Regions from separate parts of the Raoultella sp. genome, predicted to be linked through region 3. Evidence: predicted binding sites of a transcription regulator. Region 3 holds the regulator's gene; each other region holds the start of a gene.
The links. The regulator PurR, encoded in region 3, represses purine synthesis genes. The targets are predictions, from matches to a motif close to CANGCAAACGTTTGCNTG.
Positions count from the first base shown of each region.

Region 1: a site for PurR is predicted at 2,670-2,687, ahead of ACZAHD_RS12560 (amino acid aminotransferase). Genes of this name have one in related genera too.
Region 2: a site for PurR is predicted at 2,260-2,277, ahead of gcvT (glycine cleavage system aminomethyltransferase GcvT). Genes of this name have one in related genera too.
Region 4: a site for PurR is predicted at 1,336-1,353, ahead of ACZAHD_RS15485 (NCS2 family permease). Genes of this name have one in related genera too.

Region 1 is NZ_JBCNNS010000061.1:10,463-15,329, forward strand. Features, by position in the region: gene asnS (asparagine--tRNA ligase) at 1-892, shown strand, start outside; gene ACZAHD_RS12555 (porin) at 1,484-2,566, shown strand; gene ACZAHD_RS12560 (amino acid aminotransferase) at 2,751-3,941, shown strand; gene ACZAHD_RS12565 (MBL fold metallo-hydrolase) at 4,004-4,651, opposite strand; gene ACZAHD_RS12570 (peptidoglycan L,D-endopeptidase MepK) at 4,665-4,867, opposite strand, start outside.
Region 2 is NZ_JBCNNS010000095.1:3,287-8,153, forward strand. Features, by position in the region: gene ubiH (2-octaprenyl-6-methoxyphenyl hydroxylase) at 1-731, shown strand, start outside; gene ubiI (FAD-dependent 2-octaprenylphenol hydroxylase) at 742-1,944, shown strand; gene gcvT (glycine cleavage system aminomethyltransferase GcvT) at 2,380-3,474, shown strand; gene gcvH (glycine cleavage system protein GcvH) at 3,499-3,888, shown strand; gene gcvP (aminomethyl-transferring glycine dehydrogenase) at 4,003-4,867, shown strand, end outside.
Region 3 is NZ_JBCNNS010000080.1:10,253-15,119, forward strand. Features, by position in the region: gene ACZAHD_RS14715 (MFS transporter) at 1-872, opposite strand, end outside; gene cydH (cytochrome bd-I oxidase subunit CydH) at 1,036-1,125, opposite strand; gene purR (HTH-type transcriptional repressor PurR) at 1,422-2,447, shown strand; gene punR (DNA-binding transcriptional activator PunR) at 2,472-3,383, opposite strand; gene punC (purine nucleoside transporter PunC) at 3,493-4,677, shown strand.
Region 4 is NZ_JBCNNS010000088.1:10,092-14,958, forward strand. Features, by position in the region: gene cbrC (PF03691 family colicin E2 tolerance protein CbrC) at 46-633, opposite strand; gene yieH (6-phosphogluconate phosphatase) at 630-1,319, opposite strand; gene ACZAHD_RS15485 (NCS2 family permease) at 1,488-2,825, shown strand; gene ACZAHD_RS15490 (NADPH-dependent FMN reductase) at 2,878-3,444, opposite strand; gene ACZAHD_RS15495 (4'-phosphopantetheinyl transferase family protein) at 3,482-4,219, opposite strand; gene yidZ (HTH-type transcriptional regulator YidZ) at 4,367-4,867, opposite strand, start outside.

The DNA.
Region 1 (4,867 bases), on a different contig from region 3:
CGAAGGCGCGGGTGAAATGTTCCGCGTTTCCACGCTGGATCTGGAAAACCTGCCGCGTAACGATCAGGGCAAAGTGGATTTCGATAAAGATTTCTTCGGTAAAGAGTCGTTCCTGACCGTATCCGGCCAGTTGAACGGTGAAACCTATGCTTGCGCACTGTCTAAAATCTACACCTTTGGCCCAACCTTCCGTGCCGAAAACTCCAACACCAGCCGCCACCTTGCGGAGTTCTGGATGCTGGAGCCGGAAGTCGCGTTTGCCAACCTGAACGACGTCGCAGGCCTGGCGGAAGCCATGCTGAAATACGTCTTCAAAGCGGTACTGGAAGAACGTGCGGACGATATGAAATTCTTCGCCGAGCGCGTGGATAAAGATGCGATAGATCGCCTTGAGCGTTTCGTGTCTGCCGATTTTGCCCAGGTAGACTATACCGACGCGGTAACCATCCTTGAAAACTGCGGTAAGCCGTTTGAAAACCCGGTTTACTGGGGCGTGGACCTCTCTTCCGAGCACGAGCGCTACCTGGCGGAAGAACACTTCAAAGCGCCAGTGGTTGTGAAAAACTATCCGAAAGACATTAAGGCGTTCTATATGCGCCTTAATGAAGACGGTAAAACCGTCGCCGCAATGGACGTTCTGGCGCCAGGTATTGGTGAAATCATCGGGGGTTCTCAGCGTGAAGAGCGCCTGGAGGTGCTTGACGCGCGTATGGCGGAAATGGGTCTTAATAAAGAAGACTACTGGTGGTACCGCGACCTGCGTCGTTACGGCACCGTACCGCACTCCGGCTTCGGTCTGGGCTTCGAACGTCTGATCGCCTACGTGACCGGCGTACAAAATGTGCGTGATGTGATCCCGTTCCCGCGTACTCCGCGCAACGCCACATTCTGATTAATTTATCTTATCATTGCCGAAGGCCAGCGCAAGCTGGCCTTTTTTTATGTCAAGCTCTGTTAATGAATATCAAGAAATTTAAACATCAACCCTTCCAGTTAACATTTATGTTACTCACTATTACGGCTTGTTCATGTACGACAAATCGCACCTTATGTGCATTCCTCGACGAAATGCCTGATAATTTTGTTCATTTTTTAACCTCTCGCAGCACAAGATGCAAAGACAAATACTGAGCAAAAAAAAAGCGAAATGCAGACACAAAATGCACAAATGGGTCTTTATCTAAATTAATCATAATTAATTCATATAGATATATATGGTTTGTTGATTTTGCGAGCAAAGTGGAACGGAATTTTGATTGAGTTCACAAAGTTCCAAAAAATACACATTTAGTTACATATTTTTTCTTATTGTTACTCATATGCGACATTGGTAGCATTTTCCGGCTAGCGAAACGCTGGCGCGGATGGAAAGATGCCTTCAGACACCAAACTATCATCAATAGTTCTGTAAATTTTTATTGACGGAACTTATTGGCGGCAGTGGCAAGTGTTCATATAAAAATATTAATGAGGGTAATAAATAATGATGAAGCGCAATATTCTGGCAGTGGTAATCCCTGCCCTGCTGGTAGCCGGCGCAGCTAACGCTGCAGAAATCTATAACAAAAACGGCAACAAACTGGACTTCTACGGGAAAATGGTTGGTGAACACATCTGGACCACCAACGGTGACACCAATAATGGCGACACCACCTATGCACGTATCGGTCTGAAAGGCGAAACCCAGATCAACGATCAACTGACCGGTTACGGCCAGTGGGAATACAACATGGATGCGTCCAACGTTGAAGGTGCCCAGCCGACCAAAACTCGTCTGGCCTTCGCGGGTCTGAAAGCGGGCGATTTCGGTTCATTCGACTACGGCCGTAACTATGGCGCTATCTACGACGTTGAATCCGCAACCGATATGCTGGTTGAGTGGGGCGGCGACGGCTGGAACTACACCGACAACTACATGACCGGCCGTACCAACGGCGTGGCAACCTACCGTAACTCTGATTTCTTCGGTCTGGTTGACGGTCTGAGCTTCGCGCTGCAGTACCAGGGTAAAAACGACAGCAGCCGTGCTATCCAGAAACAAAACGGCGACGGCGTTAGCACCTCTGCGACCTATGCATTTGCAAACGGTATCGCACTGTCTGCAGGTTACTCTGGCTCCAACCGCAGCGTCGCGCAGAAAGCTGACGATAACGGCGACAGAGCTGAAGCATGGGCAACCTCCGCTAAGTATGACGCGAACAACGTCTACGCTGCGGTCATGTATTCTCAGACCTACAACATGACCCCGGAAAACCAGGCTAACTACTTCGCTGGCAAAACTCAGAACTTCGAAGCCGTTGTTCAGTATCAGTTCGACTTCGGTCTGCGTCCGTCCATCGGCTACGTTCAGACTAAAGGTAAAAACCTGCAGGAACGTCCCGGCTTCTCCGGCGGCGATGCTGACCTGGTTAAATACGTCGAAGTGGGTACCTGGTACTACTTCAACAAGAACATGAACGTCTACGCGGCATACAAATTCAACCTGCTGGACGACAACAGCTATACCGAAACTGCTAAAGTGTCCACCGATGACCAGGCGGCAGTGGGTATCGTTTACCAGTTCTAATCAGTACACCCCTTCGTGATATGCCTAAAAAGCAGGACTTCGGTCCTGCTTTTCTACATTACTAAGATAAAGATCGTAACTTTCGAAAAGCTTCTCGCTTTTTGTCGCAAACGGTTGGCAATTTGTAGATCTCCCGTTACCCTGATAGCGAAATTCCCTTCAGTAATCACAATGGAACCTCGTCATGTTTGAGAACATTACTGCCGCCCCTGCTGACCCCATTTTAGGCCTGGCCGATCTGTTTCGTGCCGATGACCGCCCGACTAAAATTAACCTCGGGATTGGTGTTTACAAAGATGAAACGGGTAAAACCCCGGTCCTGACCAGCGTTAAAAAAGCAGAGCAGTATCTGCTGGAAAATGAAACCACCAAAAACTATCTGGGTATCGACGGTATTGCGGAATTTGGCCGCTGCACCCAGGAACTGCTGTTCGGTAAAGGAAGTGCAATCGTCAGCGATAAACGCGCACGTACTGCCCAAACGCCTGGTGGCACCGGCGCCCTGCGCGTCGCCGCAGACTTCCTGGCGAAGAACACCGCGGTTAAGCGCGTCTGGGTAAGCAACCCAAGCTGGCCGAACCACAAAAGCGTCTTCAATTCCGCCGGTCTGGAAGTTCGTGAATATGCCTATTACGATGCTGCCAATCATACCCTTGACTTCGACGGTATGCTGGCAAGCCTCAATGAAGCACAGGCGGGCGACGTAGTTCTGTTCCATGGCTGCTGCCATAACCCAACCGGTATTGATCCTACGCTGGAGCAGTGGCAACAGCTGGCTGAGCTGTCCGTTGAAAAAGGCTGGCTGCCGCTGTTTGACTTCGCCTACCAGGGCTTTGCCCGTGGTCTGGAAGAAGATGCCGAAGGCCTGCGCGCGTTCGTTGCGCTGCATAAAGAGCTGCTGGTCGCGAGCTCCTATTCGAAGAACTTCGGCCTGTACAACGAGCGCGTGGGTGCCTGTACGCTGGTTGCGGCGGATACCGAGACCGTTGACCGCGCCTTTACTCAGATGAAGTCGACGATTCGTGCCAACTACTCCAACCCGCCTGCGCACGGTGCGTCGGTGGTGGCGACAATTCTCAGCAACGATGCACTGCGCGCTATCTGGGAACAAGAGCTGACCGATATGCGTCAGCGTATTCAGCGCATGCGTCTGCTGTTCGTCAATACCCTGCAGGAAAAAGGGGCCAGCCGCGACTTCTCTTTCATCACTAAGCAAAACGGGATGTTCTCGTTCAGCGGCCTGACTAAAGAGCAGGTACTGCGTCTGCGTGAAGAGTTCGCAGTTTATGCCGTGGCTTCCGGGCGTATTAACGTTGCAGGCATGACGCCAGATAACATGGCGCCGCTGTGTGAAGCAATTGTCGCCGTGCTGTAATTTCGCCAGCCAGCAATAAAAAAGGCCGCTTACGCGGCCTTTTTTATATCCCGTTAAGGTTATTACCAGACGGGCATTTCATCCTGCAGGAAAGGGTTGTGCAGACGCTCATAACCCAGCGTCGACATCGGCCCGTGACCGGGAATAAACGTCACATCATCACCCAGCGGCAACAATTTACGTTTAATCGCCTCAATCAACTGACCGTGATCGCCGCGCGGGAAATCGCTGCGCCCAACGCCACCTTTGAAAATCACATCGCCGGAAATCAGCAGCCGGGAAGCCTCATCAAAAAAGACTACGTGCCCTGGCGTATGCCCAGGACAGTGCAGCACCTTCAGCGCAATATTCCCCACGCTGACGACGTCGCCTTCATTGAGCCAGCGGTCCGGCTGCAAGGCCTGGCAATCCTCCAGACCAAACATTCGGCTTTGCGCCGGCAGACCTTCCAGCCAGAACTCATCTTCTTTTTCCGGTCCGATAATCGGCACGCCATAGTGTTGTGCCAGTTCCGCCGCCGCACCGACGTGATCGAGATGGCCGTGGGTGAGCAAAATCTGCATCAGGCTGACGCCTGCTGCCGTGACTTCCTGTTTGATTCGCTCAGCGTCACCGCCGGGATCGACCAGCGCGGCAAGCCGGGTTTGTTCGCACCAAATTAAAGAACAGTTCTGAGCGAACGCGGTAACCGGAATAATACGATAGTTCATAATGCTCCTTTCGTTACCAGTGCCTGACCGGACCGGTATCAATATGCACAAAGTTGCTACGTGGATAGTATCCTACACCACCTGCGCCCATTGATAACGCCGCTTTGCGAACATTGCTTAACGAAATGCCTTCTATGTGGAAATCCATTGCCTGTCCCTTAGTGTGATAGCTATGTTTCGCCACACCACGGCTTCGTGCACGGAGCTCATCATTGG
Region 2 (4,867 bases), on a different contig from region 3:
GCGAAACGATCGAAGGTCAACTGCTGGTCGCCGCCGACGGCTCGCGTTCCACGCTGGGTGCCCGCTGCGGTATGAGCTGGCAGCAGCAGCCTTACGAACAACTGGCGATTATTGCCAACGTCAGCACAGCGTTGCCCCATGAAGGGCGCGCTTTTGAACGCTTCACCGAACATGGGCCGCTGGCCATGCTGCCGATGTCACATGGGCGCTGTTCGTTGGTATGGTGCCACCCGCAGTCACAGCATGATGAGGTTCTGGGGTGGTCTGACGCGAAATTTTGCGAGCAGCTGCAGCAGGCGTTTGGCTGGCGGCTGGGACGGATCACCCATGTCGGGAAGCGCAGCGTTTACCCATTGGCGTTGACTACCGCTACGCGCCCGATTTCCCATCGCCTGGTGCTGGTCGGGAATGCGGCGCAAACGCTGCATCCCATCGCCGGGCAGGGCTTTAATCTCGGCCTGCGGGATGTGATGAGCCTGGCGGAAACGTTGGCGCAGGCCTGCGCTACCGGGCAGGATCCCGGCGATTACTCGCTTCTTTGTCGCTATCAGGCGCGACGAGCAGATGATAAGGCCACGACCATCGGTGTGACCGATGGGCTGGTGCATCTGTTTGCTAATCACTGGGCGCCGCTGGTGGTGGGGCGTAACGTGGGTCTGATGGCGATGGAATTATTTACCCCGGCGCGCGACGCGCTGGCGCAGCGTACCCTCGGTTGGGTTCCTCGTTAAGGAGTTGAACGTGCAAAGTGTTGATGTTGCCATTGTTGGCGGTGGCATGGTGGGCCTGGCGGTAGCCTGCGGTTTGCAGGGGAGCGGGCTGCGGGTTGCAGTGCTGGAACAAGTCGAGCCGCAGCCGTTAAACGCCGATGCGCCGCCAGCGCTGCGGGTATCGGCCATTAACGCCGCCAGCGAAAAACTGCTTAGCAGGCTGGATGTCTGGCCGGAGATTATCGCCCGGCGCGCCAGCTGTTATCACGGTATGGAAGTGTGGGATAAGGACAGCTTTGGCCATATCAGCTTTGATGACCAGAGTATGGGCTTCAGCCACCTTGGCCATATTATTGAAAATGCGGTCGTTCACTATACTCTGTGGCAAAAGGCGCAGCGCTGCGCCGACGTCACCCTGCTGGCCCCGGCTCAGTTGCAGCAGGTGGCGTGGGGAGAAAACGAAGCGTTTCTCAGCTTGCAGGATGGCAAGATGTTGACCGCCAGGCTGGTGGTCGGTGCAGACGGTGCGAACTCGTGGTTGCGCAACAAAGCGGATATAGCGCTGACATTCTGGGACTATCGCCATCATGCGCTGGTTGCCACCATTCGTACCGAAGATCCGCACCAGGCGATTGCCCGTCAGGCGTTCCACGGCGACGGCATTCTGGCGTTTTTGCCGCTGAGCGATCCGCATCTGTGTTCGATCGTCTGGTCCCTATCGCCGCAGGAAGCACAGCGGATGCAGCAGGTTGATGAGGCGGCGTTTAATCAGGCGCTGAATATTGCCTTCGATAACCGGCTTGGCCTGTGCCAGCTGGCAAGCGAGCGTCAGACTTTCCCGTTGACCGGCCGCTACGCGCGCCAGTTCGCGGCGCATCGCCTGGTGCTGGTTGGCGATGCCGCGCACACCATTCACCCGCTGGCCGGGCAGGGAGTGAATCTGGGCTTTATGGATGCAGCGGAACTGATCGATGAACTCCGCCGTCTGCATGCGCAGGGCAAAGATATTGGTCAGTACCTGTATCTGCGTCGCTATGAACGTAGCCGCAAGCACAGCGCCGCGATGATGCTGGCGGGGATGCAGGGCTTTCGCGAAATGTTCTCCGGCAGTCACCCGGCGAAGAAACTGCTGCGCGATATTGGCCTCAAACTGGCGGATACGCTACCCGGCGTCAAACCGCAGTTGATTCGCCAGGCGATGGGCTTAAACGATCTTCCGGCCTGGTTACGTTAAGCGCGTCACACTTCTCTCTCCCGGCCCCGGTGCCGGGTTTTCTCCTCTCATTTGAAATAATCTAATTTCACCTATTTTTTCGCATTAGTTTTATTAATGTCTCTATTTTTTTGAAAAAGAAAACAGCCCTCTTTTATCGCATAAAATACCATCATTCTCGGTTTTATTAGTCTGTGGTGTTATTTTTGTGTGGAATAAATCGCTTATTTCCAGTCAATAATTCTGTGGTCTTTTTAGCGACTTTTAGTCATAAGCTAATGTGATGTCCTGATTTTGCTTATGGTTTAGCGCCGGGTTCGGTGGTAAGTTCAGGCAAAAGAGAACGTTTGCGTCGGCGCCCTGACATGGCGACGACGGTGGATTTCGTGGTGCGAAATTGCCCCAATGACATCGCCCAACCCAGTAGCTGGTTCCGTTTTATTCGATGAGGAAAAGATGGCTCAACAGACTCCGTTGTATGAACAACACACGCTGTGCGGTGCGCGCATGGTCGACTTCCATGGCTGGATGATGCCGCTGCATTACGGTTCCCAGATTGATGAGCACCACGCGGTGCGAGGCGACGCCGGGATGTTCGATGTTTCGCACATGACCATCGTCGATTTCCACGGCAGCCGCATTCGGGAGTTCCTGCGCTATCTGCTGGCTAACGACGTCGCGAAGCTGACGGTGCCTGGCAAAGCGCTGTATACCGGCATGCTTACCGCGTCCGCTGGCGTCATCGATGATCTGATTGTCTATTTCCTTAGTGAAGATTATTTCCGCCTTGTGGTTAACTCAGCCACCCGTGAAAAAGACCTCGCCTGGATTACCCAGCAGGCTGAACCCTATGGTCTTGAGATGACCGTCCGTGACGATCTTTCCCTGATTGCCGTACAGGGGCCGCAGGCGAAAGCGAAAGCGGCAACGCTGTTCACCGACGCACAGCGTCAGGCTGTCGAAGGGATGAAACCGTTCTTTGGCGTGCAGGCTGGCGATCTGTTTATTGCCACGACCGGTTATACCGGTGAAACCGGGTACGAAATCGCCATGCCGAATGAGCAGGCTGCTGATTTCTGGCGTGGTCTGCTGGACGCTGGCGTGAAGCCGTGTGGGCTGGGCGCTCGCGATACCTTGCGTCTGGAAGCGGGGATGAACCTGTATGGCCAGGAGATGGATGAAAGCATCTCTCCGCTGGCGGCGAATATGGGCTGGACCATTGCCTGGGAACCCTCCGATCGTGCGTTCATCGGTCGCGAAGCGCTGGAACTGCAGCGTGAAAAAGGTACCGAGCAGTTGGTGGGGCTGGTGATGACCGAGAAAGGCGTCCTGCGCGGCGGTTTGCCGGTGCGCTTTAGCGATGCCGACGGTAATCAGAAAGAAGGTATTATCACCAGTGGCACCTTCTCTCCGACGCTGGGCTACAGTATCGCGTTGGCGCGCGTACCGGCCGGTATCGGCGAGACGGCCATTGTGCAGATTCGCAACCGCGAAATGCCGGTAAAAGTGACTAAACCTGTTTTTGTACGCAACGGCAAAGCCGTGGTGTGATTCCCCTTTTTTGGAGATTAATTGATGAGCAACGTACCAGCAGAACTGAAATACAGTAAAGAACACGAATGGCTGCGCAAAGAAGCTGATGGCACCTACACCGTCGGGATCACCGAACATGCCCAGGAACTGCTTGGCGATATGGTTTTCGTCGATCTGCCGGACATCGGCGCAGCCGTTGAAGCGGGTGACGACTGTGCGGTTGCCGAGTCGGTGAAAGCGGCGTCTGATATTTATGCCCCGATTAGCGGCGAGATTGTGGCGGTGAACGAAGAACTGAATGACTCTCCGGAGCTGGTAAACAGTGACCCGTACGCGGATGGCTGGATCTTTAAAATTAAGGCCAGCGATGAAGCACAGGTTGCGGCCCTGCTTGACGCGGCTGCCTATGCGGCGCTGCTGGAAAACGAGTAAATATCTTACCCCTCCACGCTGCGGGCATCTGCTGCCAGCAGCGTGAAGGATTTTTACCTGTTCAGGTAAGTAAAGACACATACGATTCACTGCACGTTTCAGGAACCATCGCTCATGACTCAGACTTTAGGTCAGCTTGAAAACCGCGGCGCCTTTATTGAACGTCACATCGGTCCGGATGCTCAGCAACAGCAGGAGATGCTGAACACCGTTGGCGCCGATTCGCTTAACGCCCTGATTGGCCAGATTGTGCCGCAGGATATTCAGCTGGCGACCCCTCCTCAGGTGGGTGACGCGACTACCGAATTCGCTGCGCTGGCGGAGCTGAAGGCGATCGCCGGTCGCAACAAGCGCTTCAAGTCTTACATCGGCATGGGTTACACTGCCGTGCAGTTGCCGCCGGTTATTCAGCGCAATATGCTGGAAAACCCCGGTTGGTACACCGCTTACACCCCTTACCAGCCGGAAGTTTCCCAGGGCCGCCTGGAATCACTGCTGAATTTCCAGCAGGTGACCCTCGATCTGACCGGGCTGGACATCGCCTCCGCCTCGCTGCTGGATGAGGCGACCGCCGGAGCTGAAGCGATGGCGATGGCCAAACGCGTCAGCAAGCTGAAGAATGCGAACCGTTTCTTCGTTGCCGCCGATGTACATCCGCAGACTCTGGACGTGGTGCGCACCCGCGCCGCAACCTTTGGCTTTGACGTCATCGTTGATGAGGCGGAAAAAGCGCTCGACCATCAGGACGTTTTCGGCGTGCTGTTGCAGCAGGTAGGCACCACCGGCGAAATTCATGATTACAGCAAGCTGATCGCCGAGCTGAAAGCACGCAAAGTCGTGGTCAGCGTCGCCGCGGACTTCATGGCGCTGGTTCTGTTGACCGCGCCGGGCAAACAGGGGGCCGATATCGTCTTCGGTTCCGCCCAGCGTTTCGGCGTTCCGATGGGCTACGGCGGCCCGCACGCGGCCTTCTTTGCCG
Region 3 (4,867 bases):
AGTTGCGTCTGCGCCAGCAGCGGAATTGCCAGCATGATAACCATCAGCAGCAGCAGAAATCCCTTCAGCGTCCCGGAGACGGAACGGTCGGCGAATTTACCGCCCAGATAGTTACCCAGCGAAAAGCCGACGCCAATCAACACCAGCATGGCGGTGACAAACAGCGGCGAGGCGTGCGTAATGGTATGCAGTACAGGTGAAATATAGGTGTAGAGGGTAAACATGGCACCGGCCCCCAGCACAGTCGTCAGCAGCGCGGAGAGCACCTGCGGACGAACCAGCACGGAAAGCTCCTGTTTTACGTTCGGACGTTCACCAGCGCGGCCTTGAGGCAACGAGAACCACAGGCTAACCATCGCCACCAGTCCCAGACCTGCCGTCGCGAGGAACGACATCCGCCAGCCGATGGTTTCGCCAAGCCATGTCGCCGCCGGAACGCCGCCAATATTAGCGATGGTCAACCCCATGAACATGGTCGCCACCGCGCTGGCCTGTTTGTGTTTCGGCACCACGCTCGCCGCAACCACCGAACCGAGGCCGAAGAAAGCTCCGTGGTTAAGGCTGGTGATAATGCGTGAAATCAGTAGCGTAGTGTAATCCGGCGCCATTGAGGAGAGGACGTTACCCAGCGTGAAGATCGCCATCAGAAAAATCAGTGCATTTCTGCGCGCGCGATGAGAGAGCAGCAAAGTCATTAGCGGCGCCCCGACCATCACGCCGATCGCATAAGCACTGATCAGCATTCCCGCCGCCGGAATTGACACGTCGACGCCTTTGGCAATCACCGGCAGCAGCCCCATCGGGGAAAACTCCGTGGTACCAATACCAAACGCGCCTATCGCCAGCGCTAACAAGGGAAAGTTGATTTTCATTCAATGACTCCAGCAGACCGTCATCGGCAACGGTATCTCATCAGAAGTCAAAAGCATGACATCAATCACAAAAAAACAAAAGTAAACGAAATGGCAAAAGATTTTTGCGAAATTGATAATAATGGCGGGATATCGGGGGAAAGGGGCCTCTCCCCCGGATAAATCAGTGCAGTACCGCGGTCAGGGCGGCGGCCACGATGAGCCCCAGGACAATAATCGTTGTCGTCAGCGAAAACTTTAAATCGGTATCCATCAATTTTTCTCCCCAGTTATCCCCACACGAAAAGTGAGCTTGCTCATTTTTGCACAATATCGCACAAAAATCTTCCATGTTTTAGGGTGATGCACATTTTTGCTCTTCCCCTTTGCCGCAAGATCGGACAAAATCCCACGCTAATTTGAAAGCGTATCGGCCATTGACCCCTTCCTGTCGTTCTGTGTCGTTTTCCCGACGTGATGCAATGTTGAAAATTGTATTCAGGGTGTGTACAGGCAAACGTTTACGTATCGATAATCAGACGATCAGGTCAAGGTCTGGAGTGAGAAGTAATGGCAACAATTAAAGATGTAGCGAAGCGCGCAAACGTTTCCACTACAACAGTATCACATGTAATTAACAAAACCCGTTTCGTGGCGGAAGAAACCCGCAACGCCGTGTGGGCGGCGATCAAAGAGCTGCACTATTCTCCAAGCGCCGTTGCTCGCAGCCTGAAGGTTAATCACACCAAATCGATCGGTCTGCTGGCCACCAGCAGCGAAGCGGCCTATTTCGCTGAGATTATTGAATCTGTAGAAAAGAGCTGTTTCCAGAAAGGCTATACTCTGATTTTGGGCAATGCGTGGAACGATCCCGAAAAACAGCAGGCCTATCTGTCGATGATGGCGCAAAAGCGTGTCGACGGCATGCTGGTTATGTGTTCTGAATACCCGGAATCGGTGCTCCGCATGCTGGAAGAGTACCGCCATATTCCGATGGTGGTCATGGACTGGGGTGAATCCAAAGCCGACTTCACCGATTCGGTGATCGATAACGCCTTCGAAGGCGGCTATATGGCCGGGCGCTACCTGGTCGAACGCGGCCACCGCGAGATCGGCGTGATCCCTGGCCCGCTGGAACGTAACACCGGCGCCGGGCGCCTGGCCGGCTTTATGAAAGCCATGGAAGAAGCGCAGATTGCCGTTCCGGAAAGCTGGATTGTTCAGGGGGACTTCGAGCCTGAATCCGGCTACCGTGCAATGCAGCAGATCCTCAGCCAGCAGCATCGCCCGACGGCGGTCTTCTGCGGCGGCGATATCATGGCGATGGGCGCAATCTGTGCTGCGGATGAGATGGGTCTGCGCGTACCGCAGGACATTTCGCTGATCGGGTATGATAACGTGCGTAACGCCCGCTATTTCAGCCCGGCGCTGACCACCATCCATCAGCCGAAAGATTCGCTGGGGGAAGCGGCCTTCAATATGTTGATGGATCGTATCGTCAACAAACGTGAAGAGTCCCAGTCGATCGAGGTTCACCCGCGACTGGTAGAGCGCCGCTCCGTCGTCGACGGCCCGTTCGTCGATTACCGTCGCTAATCAATCGTGCGGCGCCGGCTATGTCTATTCCGGCGCCCGTAGCCACTCCCGGTTTAACGTTTCACTGTCCCCCAGATAATCCAGCAGCCACAAAAGGGCCGGTGAGGCGTCACTCTGCTGCCAAGTCAGGCAACACGCAGCGTCCGGGAACGGATTTTCCAGCGCCAGCACGGTCCATTCGCCACGGTCAATCCAGGGGCGAGCAAAATGGCTCGGCACCATTCCTACGCACAATCCCGCCGAGAGGCAGGTGGCCGATGATTCCCAGTCCGGCACCACCACCCTTTTCTGGTTATCCAGTAGCCAGGTCGTGCGTTTCGGCAATGAGCGAGAGGTATCTTCCCGGACCAACGACGGCCAGTTGCGCAACACGTCATCGCTGAGCGGCCCGGTCATCTGCGCCAGCGGATGATGGCTCGCCACCACGCAATCCCAGCTCAGCATCCCCATATCACGAAAGGCGTAGCGCCCCCCTACCGGAATCGAACGGGTTGCTCCGATAGCCAGTTCCACGCGTCCGTCGGCCAGCGCGTCCCAGACGCCGTTGAAGACCTCCTGAAAAACAATCAGCTCGACATCCGGAAAGTGACGATAAAAATCGACAATCATCTGCCGCATACGGGCTGGTTTAACGATGTCATCCACGGCTATCGACAGCTGACCGCGCCAACCGTTGGCTATCTGCTGACACTGCTGGCGAGTGATCTGCATTTTTTTGATAACAGATCGTCCTTCCTGTAAAAACCAGAGCCCGGCGGGGGTCAATTCGACATCGCGATGGCGGCGTTCAAACAGCGGTACCGCCAGCCACTCTTCCAACTGACGTACAGTATAACTGACCGCCGAAGGTACGCGGTGCAGTTCCTGCGCCGCTGCGCTAAAGCTGCCGTTGCGGGCTACAGCATCAACAACTTCGAGTGAGTATTCGGACCACATATTCTGCCTGCAAAAATTTTGAATGCATGTAGCAAATATTAGCGTTTCACAAGCCAGAATGCACTCCCTACACTCTGCGGCATCATATCTGCATCTATAAGAGAATGTTATGCAACAACCCGGGAAAGGATTTTTAGTGTGGCTGGCGGGACTCAGCGTGCTGGGTTTCCTGGCCACCGACATGTATCTGCCGGCCTTTTCGGCTATTCAGCAGGATCTCAATACCTCTGCGGCATCGGTCAGCGCCAGCCTGAGTCTGTTCCTCGCCGGCTTCGCCATCGGACAGTTGTTCTGGGGCCCGCTCTCGGACCGCTACGGACGTAAACCAATTCTGCTGACCGGGCTGGCTATCTTCGCTATCAGCTGTCTGGGGATGCTGTGGGTGCGTGATGCCACCCTGATGCTGGTGCTGCGCTTTATTCAGGCAATCGGCGTCTGTGCCGCAGCGGTGACCTGGCAGGCGATGGTCACGGATTATTACCCCGCTCAGCACACTAACCGTATTTTCGCCACCATTATGCCGCTGGTGGGCTTATCGCCAGCGCTGGCACCGTTGCTCGGCAGTTGGCTGCTCACCCATCTGGAATGGCAGGCTATTTTTGCTACCCTTTTTGCCATCGCCCTGCTGCTGATGGTCCCCGCCCTACGCCTGAAGCCGATCGTCAGGCCGCAGGGTGACGTCCGCGAAAAACTGACTTTTATGACGCTGCTGCGCTCACGCGAATACAGCGGAAACGTACTGATTTACGCCGCCTGCTCCGCCAGCTTTTTTGCCTGGTTGACCGGGTCGCCGTTTATTCTCCATGAAATGGGCTACGGTCCAACCGCCATTGGTCTTAGCTATGTCCCGCAGACTATCGCCTTTTTAGTCGGTGGCTATGGGTGCCGCGCGGTGCTGCAGAAATGGCAGGGTCAACAACTGTTGCCCTGGCTGCTGGTGATTTTCGCCGTCAGCGTGGCGGCAACCTGGATGGTTGGCATGGTGGCGGATGCCTCAATTATTGCGGTGATGATTCCCTTCTGCGTGATGGCTATTGTTAATGGCGGGATTTACCCGATAGTTGTCGCCCAGGCGCTGAAGCCGTTCCCGCAGGCGACCGGTCGTGCCGCCGCGCTGCAAAACACGCTGCAACTCGGCCTGTGTTTCCTGACCAGTCTGCTGGTTTCCGCGCTGATTGCCACGCCGCTGCAGACCACCACCAGCGTGATGCTGGTCTCTATTGTGCTGGCCGGACTGGGCTATTTTATGCAACGTCAGAGCACTTACCTGAACACGGAATCGTCACATGCATAAACACATTTCAGTGATGTTACGGCTCAGTAATTAGCATGCTAATATATTTTTATTGAAAGCCTGATTTCAGCGGCCTATACTGGATCCGGCTTCACATAAATAAATTATTTTTTAAGATTAACGGGAGCAGGATGCATCCCGTTTCACCATGGAAGGCCTTTCGGCAAGGGTTATCACCCTTCCTCTGTTC
Region 4 (4,867 bases), on a different contig from region 3:
GGCAGCCCTGTTGGCATTCCAGTTAACCCGGCATGGGGCGGTCTATTATGAAAAATCTGCCCAGAGGCGCAATTTACCGCAGCTCAGGCAGCTGAACAGGTATCCCTGGCAATCGCCGTCATTACGCAAATATTTCGCCAGATCTTCATACTTCAGACCAAACTGTGCGCAATCGTCCGCAAGATCGGCAAACTCGCTGAGACGATCTTTTATCTCTTCCCAGCCGACATAGCCAAGAAAGGCGCAGAAATCGCCACAGTGAGCGAGCCAGAACTCCTGTTGCCAGCCTCGATAGCCGGGCGTGCGGCTTTTTAGCTCAAATTCCTGCTCTTCACTATAAGGGCTTATAAAGCTGCCGTTAAATTCACCCTCTTCATCAAACTGTCCCTGGATGCCTTCAATGCTGCATTCGTCCTGAAAGCAGCCTTTAAATTTTTCCGCCGCAGAGCCGTCGGCTATACACCACGGACAGAGGTGCTCCACGTCTTCCACACAGTAGAACGGCGAGGTGTAATAAACCGAAGTCTGTTGTTCGCAGCATTGGCAAACCACGGTTTTGTCCTGCGCGAATGCCCCTGTTTCCAGGGGAGCGGGATGATATTTAAAGATAGGCAACGGTTTAGTCTGCCTCATAAAAAATCCTTTTTTAATGTTTTTCGCGTTATATTCCAGCCGCGTGCCTGCCATAGCTCAGGTAGCTCTTCGAGGCGGGTAAAGGTCGTCACTTTCGGATGTACGATTGGTTTATTATGCGGGTCGGCGCAGAAATAGAATACCTCCATGCCTGCTGAGATACCCGACTGCGCGCCGGCACTGGAATCATCAACCAGAATGCAGTTTTCGACGTTAACGTTCATCGCTTTTGCCGCATGGAACATCAGTGCCGGATCGGGCTTCCAGCGCTGAATATCGTAACCGCTGTACAGTCGGTCGGGAAAATGGCGCAACATGCCGGTTCTTCCCAGCGAGTGCTGCATTTTACTGACCGGGCCGTTAGAGACCACGCACATTGGCACGTTTACCGCATCCAGCAGCGCCTGTGCGCCTGGGATGACTTCCAGCTCGGTATCAAAAAGGCGTGCGACTTCATCGCGATAAACCGGCTCAAGGGTCGCTTTGTCCAGATTAACGCCGTACTCTGCATTAATGGTGTCGATAATCTCGTACAGCTTTACACCTTTGAAGCGCTTAAAAATCTCTTCTAAATCCAGCGTAATGCCGAATTCCCTGAACATGTGAATGTAGGCGCGGGAGCAGATTACCTCGCTGTCGACCAGCGTGCCGTCACAGTCGAAAAACAGGGCTTCTATTTGGGACATGCCGTTTCCATTTTTACAAGTTAACGTTTTCGTCCTGCCTGTTCACAAGACGCAATCGTTGCCGTATAGGCAAATTCAATGAAAAAAATTACCATACAACTGCACCCGGTGTCGCATTTTGGTATAGGATAGCGACGAATTTTCCCTCCTTTTGTTCGGAAACCGATAATGAGTCAACAACACACCAGCCAGTCTTCTGGCCAGGGTCTGCTGGAGCGCGTATTCAAACTACGTGAGCACGGCACGACGGCACGTACTGAAGCGATAGCAGGTTTCACCACCTTTTTGACAATGGTCTACATTGTTTTCGTTAACCCACAAATTCTTGGCGTAGCGGGTATGGATACCAGCGCTGTCTTTGTGACGACCTGCCTGATCGCCGCCTTCGGTAGTATTCTGATGGGGCTGTTTGCTAACCTGCCGGTTGCGCTGGCGCCAGCAATGGGGCTGAACGCCTTTTTTGCCTTTGTCGTCGTCCAGGCGATGGGGCTGCCGTGGCAGGTGGGAATGGGCGCTATTTTCTGGGGCGCTGTTGGTCTGCTGCTGCTGACTATTTTCCGCGTACGTTACTGGATGATCGCCAATATTCCCGTCAGCCTGCGGGTGGGGATCACCAGCGGTATTGGATTGTTTATCGGCATGATGGGGCTGAAAAATGCTGGCGTGATTGTCGCAAACAAAGACACGCTGGTGAGCATCGGCAACCTGACCTCCCACAGCGTGCTGCTGGGGATTCTCGGCTTCTTTATTATCGCTATTCTCGCCTCCCGTAACATTCATGCTGCGGTGCTGGTCTCCATCATCGTCACGACGCTGCTGGGCTGGATGCTGGGCGACGTTCACTACACCGGTATTGTTTCCGCGCCGCCGAGCATTACGTCGGTGATTGGCCATGTTGATCTGGCTGGCTCATTGAATCTCGGTCTGGCGGGCATCATCTTCTCGTTTATGCTGGTCAACCTGTTCGACTCCTCCGGAACCCTGATCGGCGTGACCGATAAAGCCGGTCTGGCCGATGAAAAAGGCAAATTCCCGCGGATGAAACAGGCGCTGTTTGTTGACAGTATCTCATCGGTGGCAGGCTCCTTTATCGGTACCTCTTCAGTGACCGCCTATATTGAATCTTCCTCTGGCGTTTCCGTAGGCGGGCGTACCGGCCTGACGGCAGTGGTGGTGGGGATTCTGTTCCTGCTGGTGATTTTCCTGTCACCGCTGGCGGGCATGGTGCCAGCGTATGCCGCAGCAGGTGCACTGATCTATGTCGGTGTGCTGATGACATCCAGTCTGTCGCGCGTGAAGTGGGACGATCTGACGGAGGCGGTGCCGGCCTTTGTGACCGCCGTGATGATGCCGTTTAGCTTCTCGATTACCGAAGGGATTGCGTTGGGCTTTATCTCTTACTGCGTGATGAAGATTGGTACCGGTCGCCTGCGCGATCTCAGCCCGTGCGTGATAATCGTCTCGCTGCTCTTCGTGCTGAAAATCGTGTTTATCGACGCGCACTAAGCGTCGCGTATAATGAAAAAGCCCGGCAGTCCACAGCGCTGCCGGGCTTTTTTTACGCTTTCACTCGCTGAATATACTCGCCAAAGGCGCTCAGCTGTCCGCTCAGATGATCGAGCGTGCTCTGATCGACCACCTCTCCCGACTGCGGGTCGACCTTGTTCTGAATCACACCGCCCATAAACTCAGGCTTGTTCATTACCATCGCGTCGAGGAACACCAGAATTTGACGTAGGTGATACTGGCAGCGCGCGCCGCCAATTGCGCCCATAGAACTGGTTTGAATCAGGACCGGTTTTCCTGACAGCGGTTGTTCAGGTAGGCGCGACAGCCAGTCAATCGCATTTTTCAGGCCACCTGGAACGGAATAGTTATATTCGGGTGTCACGATAACAACACCATCGGCTTCGCGAATCTGTTGCGCAATATCCTGTACGCTTTGCGGAAACCCGTCTTCCTGCTGGACGTCGGCATCATAGAGAGGAATATCGCCAATGGACGGTAATGCGGACACTACCATACCCGCCGGCGCGATGCCGGGGAGAGTACGTGCGACCATGCCATTAAAAGAGCCTTTGCGCAGGCTTCCGAGTAATGTCACAACTTTCAACGTATCAGACATGATTGCTCCTTTGCATCATGATGGCCGGTAAAACCGGTCAGTTGAGGGAGAAGGCTTTTTCTACCGGTAAACTGGTGAAGCGCATCAGTCGGGCTGACGGTTCTTTTGCTCGACTTTGCGCACCAGGCAAGCTTCGCCAGCCCTCTTTACCGCTATATTCCCAGACTTTTAGTTGGCCAATATCCGGGCTGGCGGCGATGGACCAGACCAGTACCGTTTCGGCGTCGCAGACGGCTTCAATTGATTGCGTCCCGTTTGTTCGTAACCGCCCGGAACCCGGAAGAAGCTGTAGGTTAACGGCGGTTTCGCCGGTCAACTTCATCACGCTTTTACGTAGTGCATCCAACTGGGCGCGCGCTTCGTCAGGATCGTGCTGATTGTTAATCCACAAACGCTCATTCCGGTCAAAGGTATTGTGTTCCTTGTCGTGCGATGAATATAAACCGCGGGAGGCGTGCTGCAATTCCATATCCAGGCCGCAATCGCCTTCGGTGGTTAACGCGACACCGACGATATTTCCGGTATAGGCGATGGAGAACCGCGGGAGATGTTCATCGCGAAAAGCGGGTTTTCCATTCTCTTCGTCAATCATTTCGGGAAGTTCGCTGATGCCATACAACATAAAGAGTAGTTCTGCGAGTAGTGACCGTGATGCGCAATATCGGCTTTGTCGATACTCAGGCAGGCGCCTTGCGTATTGATAACAGGCCGCTGACAGGCGTGTTGATAGCGGCTCTCGGGTGTTGAGTATCCTTCTTGCAAAATGCGTTGCCATTCGTCGCTCCGTGATTAATGGTCAATGATAGAAGTTGCGAATTATATTATCGCTCAGAATTGATAGGTTTTAATGCGGAAATGCCCCCTTGAAAAGGGGAATTGCATGAATTTTACAATTTATTGCGCAAGGCGGGCTAACGCTGAACTATAGCGGTTCAATGTAGAGCTGTCTGAGCGTTTCTCGTAGCCAGACGATCTTCGGGTTATCGCTGTTGCGCTTATGCCACAGGAGGGTGAAGGGGACGCGTATTTTCTCCAGCTGCAACGGTTCTAGTGGTAGCGGGAGTGAGACCAGCGGCAGATGGTGCTGCCGGTTATAGTGATGGCAGTAACGTGGCGCGGTGGCCAGCATCGTATGATGGGGTTGAGCTGCCATAAACAGCGATTGCTCAAAACCTGGAACGGTCAATGCCACGGTGCGTTTATGCCCCAGATCGTGCAGAACATCATCCAGCGCCCAGGTATCACTCTGTTCCCAGCTGATATTGATGTGGGGATAGCGTAAAAAGGTCTCCAGGTTCCACTCTTCGTCGAGCGCCGGATGATCCGCGCGCAACCAGACCTGAGGCAAGTCGGTAAACAGGACTTCAAAATCGATATACCACGGCAGTTGGCTGAGCTGCTCCCGTGAGCGCGGATGCGTTTC